2 regions of the Peptoniphilus sp. HMSC075B08 genome follow, and region 2 is predicted to be linked to the other one. Evidence: predicted binding sites of a transcription regulator. Region 2 holds the regulator's gene; the other holds the start of a gene.
The links. The regulator HrcA, encoded in region 2, represses chaperone genes, less so after heat shock. The targets are predictions, from matches to a motif close to ATTAGCACTCNATANTATNGAGTGCTAAT.
Positions count from the first base shown of each region.

Region 1: htpG (molecular chaperone HtpG) is a predicted target of HrcA. The motif match lies at 1,561-1,589, and genes of this name have one in related genera.

Region 1 covers NZ_KV820429.1:5,717-9,147, forward strand. Annotated here, with positions in the region: gene HMPREF3023_RS00480 (ABC transporter permease) at 1-17, opposite strand, end outside; gene HMPREF3023_RS00485 (ABC transporter substrate-binding protein) at 25-1,038, opposite strand; T-box leader at 1,101-1,346, opposite strand; gene htpG (molecular chaperone HtpG) at 1,607-3,431, shown strand, end outside.
Region 2 covers NZ_KV820448.1:83,358-86,788, forward strand. Annotated here, with positions in the region: gene lepA (translation elongation factor 4) at 1-468, opposite strand, end outside; gene lepB (signal peptidase I) at 504-1,022, opposite strand; gene hrcA (heat-inducible transcriptional repressor HrcA) at 1,272-2,294, shown strand; gene grpE (nucleotide exchange factor GrpE) at 2,303-2,830, shown strand; gene dnaK (molecular chaperone DnaK) at 2,852-3,431, shown strand, end outside.

The DNA of each region.
Region 1 (3,431 bases), on a different contig from region 2:
CCTAATAAGATATCCATGACCCACCTACTTTTCTTCAGGAGATCCTATTTCAGTAAAATTTTCTGAAGCTCTATCAAGTAAGTCCTTTGGAATATCTATCCCAAGGTCTTCAGCAACCTTTGAGTTTAGATATAAATTTGGCTTTTCAATAATTTCATAAGCCATCTCACTGGCCTTAGCTTCTCCTCTTAAAATTTTTGCAGCCATCTTACCAGTTTGTTTTCCAAGAGAAATATATTCAATCCCTTCTGATCCAAGACAACCCATCTTCACTTGCTCAATTTCAGAACCAAAAACAGGAATTTTCTTTGCATTTGCCTTGTCTAAAATTGTTGGAAGAGAATTCACAACTGTGTTGTCTAAAAGATTTGTCATTACGTCAACTTTTGAAAGTAAGTTGTCTGTTGCTAGAGGTATGTCTGCAGTAGTATTTATGGCTTCATCAATAACTTTAAAGTCGTACTTGCCTGCAAGGTCTTTATAAATCTCTAGCATTGAATCAGAGTTTGCTTCACTAGATGTGTGAAGGATGCCAAGATTTTTTGCATCAGGTAAAAGCTCTCTTATTAATTTTAATTGGGCTTCCACAGGTAAGATGTCGCTTGTGCCTGTCACGTTGCCAAGGGGATTTTTGTTTTCATCAGCAACTTGTGCCACCACTGGGTCAGTGATTGCTGTGTAGACAACTGGTATGTCTGTCTTCATTGTGGCATTATAGGCACTCATAGCAGCTGGTGTGGCAATGGCTGTCACCATGTCCACCTTGTTGCCCACAAAGGCATCTGCTATTTGGGCAGCAATCCCCATGTCTGCTTGGGCATTTTGGTAGTCAACTTCTAAATTTTCCCCTTCAACAAAGCCTTCTTCTTCAAGACCTTGCAAGAAACCTTCCCTACAATTATCAAGTGATGGGTGTTGGGCAAATTGTAAAATTCCAACCTTATAAACTCTTTCACTATCAGAAGTTTTTTCTCCACTTCCATTTGAACATCCAACTAACAATAAAACTAATGACAATACTCCTAAAATTTTTTTCATTTTCATTCTCCTTTTCCTCAAACTATGAGAGAAGGATGGAAATAAAAAAAGACTTCCATCCCTAATGGGACAAAAGTCTAAACTTCTGCGGTACCACCCAATTTTGCATAAAGCACCCTCTCATCAATACTAACATATTGGTCTTATTTTAACGGCTAAGTCCCGTCGGGTATTACTTTAAATCAAAGATTTATTTCTCCCCGCCCTCAGGAGTCCATTCATTTATACTTTGCTTACAAGTCTCCCACCATGTGACTTGCTCTCTTTAAAGCTCCATAAAAACTACTAATCTCCTTTATCGGTTTATCGATTAGATATAATATATTCCTTGAAATTTATTTTGTCAAGGATAAATTTATCTTTTTAATTTTATTTTGATTTTTAATTTTCAAAGCAATTTATTTTGAGTTTTTAATTATTTTCTCTATTTAAAAATTTATTAAGACTTCATAAATATTTCTCAAGTTATATTTTAAAATAAATCTTCAAAAGTTTGACTATTTAAATAAAAAGATATATATTATTAGCAGAATCATCTATCGAGTGCTAATAATAGGAAGGTGATACAATGCAAAATAAAAAATACAATGCTGAAACAGAAAGATTAATGGACTTGATGATTCATTCCATTTACACAAATAAAGAAATATTTTTAAGGGAACTTATCTCCAATGCATCTGATGCCATGGACAAGATGTACTACATCGCCCTTAACGACGACAAGGTTAAGTTTAACCACGAAGACTACTTCATCAGGATTACTCCTGACAAGGAAAAGAGAACTATCACAGTAGAAGACGTTGGTCTTGGTATGACTGAGGAAGAACTTGTAGAAAACTTGGGGACAATAGCAAAGTCAGGTTCCCTTGACTTTAAGAACTTAAATAAAAAAGATGCTGACCACGAAATCATTGGCCAGTTTGGTGTAGGCTTCTACTCTGCCTTCATGGTTGCAGATGAAATTTCTGTCCTAACAAGATCTTACAAAGAAGACGTAGCCCACCTTTGGAAGTCCAAGGGAGCAGATGGCTACTCCATTGAAGATGCAGAAAAAGAAAACCACGGTACAGTCATCACCCTTCACCTAAGAGAAAATACTGAAGAAGAAAATTATGACCAATACCTCGATGAATATAAGATTAGGGAACTTGTGAGTCACTACTCCAACTACATCTCCTACCCAATTAAGATGGAAGTGGAAAAGAAAAGGCCAAGTGCTGATTCAACTGATGATGATCCAAAATTTGAATCTTATAGAGAAGATGACGTCTTAAACTCCTCTGTTCCAATGTGGAGAAAGAATAAAAACGAATTAAAGGATGAGGACTACAACAATTTCTTCAGACAAAGACACTTTGGCTTTGAAGACCCTCTTGCCCACATCCACATATCTGTGGAAGGGATGATTTCCTTTAAGTCAATTTTATACATCCCATCAAGAAGACCCTTTGACTTCTTAAACCCAGACAAAAAGGGCGGACTTGAACTTTACTCCAACGGAGTTTTAATTATGGAAAAATGTGAAGACCTACTTCCAGATTACTTGAGCTTCGTAAAGGGTGTAGTTGACTCAGAAGATATTTCACTTAACATCTCACGTGAAATGCTACAAAAAACTCGTGAGTTACAACTAATTAAGAAAAATATAGAAAAGAAGATCCTTGATGAACTTGCAAAGATCCTTAAAAATGACAGGGGAAAATATGCTGAGTTCTTTGAAAACTTTGGAGTTAGTCTAAAGTCAGGTGCCTATGAAAATTATGGTGCAGACAAAGACAAGCTAAAGGACCTCTTTATCTACACAACTACTAAGAGAGATAATGTGACATTTAACGAGTACAGGAAAGACATGAAGCCAGACCAAGACTTCATCTACTATGCAAATGGTTCTTCAATCGAAGCTATTAAGGACCTACCACAAATCAAGCACTTTATCGACAAGGACATAGAAGTTCTTGCCCTAACAGACCCAATTGACGAGTTTGTCATCAAGATGTTAGAAGAATACGACGACAAGAAGTTTAAGTCAATTTCTGAAACAGATGCTGTGAAAGAAGAAGACGAAAAAACTTTACAAGACTATGTGAAGAAGATGAAGGAAATCTTGGAAGGAGAAGTTTCATCAATTAGAGAAAATCCAAATCTAAAAGATGACGCAGCCTACCTATCAAGCAAGGGCGAAATCTCCATTGAAATGGAAAAAACTCTTAGCCACATGCCAAACAACCAAGGCTTTAAGGCAGACAAGGTCCTAGAAGTAAATCCAAACCACCCTGCCCTTAAGAAGCTAAAGGAAATGGACGAAGCTTCAGAAGAATTTAAGACTTACACAAAACTCTTATACGACGGAGCAAGACTTGTTGCAGGTCTAGACATAGAAGACCCAATCGCCT
Region 2 (3,431 bases):
TCCTATAATATCTTCAATTTCTTCTTTTATTTCATCTGGCCTAGCACTTGGTAGGTCAATTTTATTTATCACTGGCACAAGTTCAAGGTCTTGGTCAATGGCAAGATAAACATTGGCAAGAGTTTGTGCTTCAACACCTTGTGCAGCATCAACAACGACTATGGCACCTTCACAAGCTGCAAGGGAACGTGAAACTTCATAGTTAAAGTCTACGTGTCCTGGAGTATCAATAAGGTTTAGGATGTATTCTTGTCCATCTCTGTCGTCCTTATAGATTAGTCTAACTGCCTTTAATTTAATTGTAATTCCTCTTTCACGCTCAAGATCCATGGAGTCAAGAACTTGCTGTTCCATTTCTCTCTTTGTAAGCATGCCTGTTGATTCAATTAGTCTGTCGGCAAGAGTTGATTTTCCATGGTCAATGTGTGCGATTATTGAAAAATTTCTTATATTTTTTTGATTTCTCAAATTTTTTACCTCCGATTTCTTGGGGATTTTATATTTTAAATTTTTCCTCTATTATTAAGAGGTAAAATCCTATAAACTGCGGCTGACTTTATTCTTTTCTTTTCAATTGGTCCAAAGTATCTTGAGTCAATGCTCATACCAGGAAGTCTGTTGTCTCCCATTACGAAGTACTCATCATCTTTTAGTGTAAAACTTTCTACATCGGACTCAGTGTAATCAGTAGAAGTGTAAGATTCTTCTAAAACTTTTCCGTTTAATATAACCTGACCATCTTTAAATGCTATTGTGTCCCCAGGCTTTCCTATTAATCTCTTAATATAGTTTCTATTGTCGTTAGGTGCATCTATGACCACAATTTCTCCGCGAGGTAGGTCGGTGTATCTCTTGTAGGAAAGGCAAATTAATTTATCCCTTTCATTTAAAGTAGGGTGCATAGACTCTCCATTAACTACAGCTATATTAAAAATAAAAGTTCTCACAAAAAGTGCAATTAAAACTGCAGCTACAATTGTAACAACAAAAGATAGGGTTTCATTCTTCTTCAATGTAATCATCTCCAATTTCTAATTTTATCATAAATAGAGGAAAGAATGGATAACTATTTATACGTTATAACGTATATATAGATTGATTTGTAAGAAGCTAGATTATAAATTATCAAAATAATAGGAAATAAATTATTTAAAAGAAAGTCAAAATTAGTCAAAATAATTTTTAAAAATCCTTGACAAAGTCCTAGGTGTGAAGTATTATATACATAGATTAGCACTCGGGGTTAATGAGTGCTAACAAAAGGAGGGGTTATGGATACTAGAAAAATTAATATTTTAAATGCCATAATTGAGGCATATATCGATATGCCTACTCCCGTTGGATCGAGAACTCTCTCCAAAGATTACAATCTTGGAGTTAGCTCTGCAACTATAAGAAATGAAATGGCAGATCTTGAAGATCTTGGTTTTTTAAATAAGCCCCATCAATCAGCAGGAAGAATTCCTTCTGACAAGGCTTACCGCTTCTATGTCGATGAACTTTTTAAAAACTTTAATAGCTTTCACGACCTAGATGCCTCACAAAAAATCATGGAGAGACTCTTATTCTCTTCGAGAAATCACGAAGAATTTTACAAGAATGTAGTCAATCTCCTAGCCAATATAAGTTCTTGTACGGCTTATCTCATAACACCACAGAAGGCCGATACAAAAATAAAAAGACTTACTCTAGTTAAGTTAGATGAATACACAGCTCTTTTAGTTTTAATAGGAGACAAGGGAGTTATTGAGAAATACTTTTTAGAAATAGAAAATATTTCTGACGAAGATTTTTATCTAATAGAGAAGGTCTTAAATGAAAAGATATCGGGAATTGATTTCAGCGAAATTGAATCTCTTAAGATTTCACTTTCAGATGACTATATAAGGCATGGAAAATTTATTTCTGATATTGTAAAAATTGCTAGTCAATTTAACAAAAAAGTCTCTTCTATTGACATCTATTATGATGGTCTTACAAATATTTTAAACTTTGATGAATATAAGGACATAGACAAGGCAAGAGATTTCATGAGTCTAGTAGAAGATAGGGACAGCCTATTTCAAATTCTAAAAAATGATAATTTTACCAGCGATGTTGAGGTTATTATTGGAGCAGAAAATAGTGCAAGTCTCATGAAGGAAAATACTATTATTAGAGCTCCTTTCTCTAGAGAAAATGGAATCTATGGAAGTATTGGACTTATTGGACCAGTTAGGATTGACTACATGAGATTGGTTAAAGTTGTTAAAGTATTTAGCGACGCTGTGAAAAGTGGATTGAAAGAAATGTGAGGGAGTACATGACGAATGAAGATATAAAAAAAGATGATTTACAAAATGAAGAAGATATAGATATGAAAGAAGAAGAACTTGATATAAATGAAGAAGCTGAAGTAGAAGCTTCTGATGATGAAAAATATCAAGACTTAACAGATAAATTTATGAGACTTCAAGCAGACTTCTCTAACTATAAGAGAAGGACTGAGGCACAAAAGTCTGAATATGTTGAACTTGGAGTTAAAAAAATTGCAAATGACTTACTTCCTGTCATAGATAATTTTGAAAGAGCCTTGGATTCCATAAAGGACAAGGACTCAACTTATGAAGGAATATTAATGATAAAAAATCAACTTACTGACGTTCTTGCAAAAGACGGTATAGTTGAGATGGAAGCATTGGGACAAGAGTTTGATCCAATGTATCATCACGCAGTACTCACTGAAGATTCTGATGAATACGACAGTGGTTATGTTATAGAAGTATTGCAAAAAGGTTATTTAATTAACGAGAAAACACTAAGACCTGCAATGGTCAAAGTTTCACAATAAGAATTTTAGGAGGAAATATATATGGGAAAAATAATTGGTATTGACTTAGGTACAACTAACTCTGCAGTAGCAGTAATGGAAGGTGGAGAATCTGTAATTATTCCTAACATTGAAGGTAACAGAACTACTCCATCAGTAGTAGCTTTTACAAAAGATGGCGAAAGATTAGTAGGTGAAACTGCTAAGAGACAAGCAATCACAAACCCTGATAGAACAATCTCTTCTATTAAGAGACACATGGGTTCTGATTTTAACGTAAAAATTGACGACAAAACTTACTCTCCACAAGATATTTCAGCTATGATTCTACAAAAATTAAAGGCTGACGCAGAATCTTATCTTGGAGAAAAGATTACAGAAGCTGTTATTACAGTTCCAGCTTACTTCACAGATGCTCAAAGACAAGCAACTAAAGACGCAGGAAGAATTGCAGGACTTGATGTAAAGAGAATTGTAAACGAACCAACTGCAGCTGCACTTGCTTATGGAGAAGACAAGGACACTGAAGCACAAACTGTTATGGTTTATGACCTTGGTGGTGGTACATTTGACGTATCTATCCTTGAACTTTCTGACGGTGTATTCGAAGTACACGCAACTC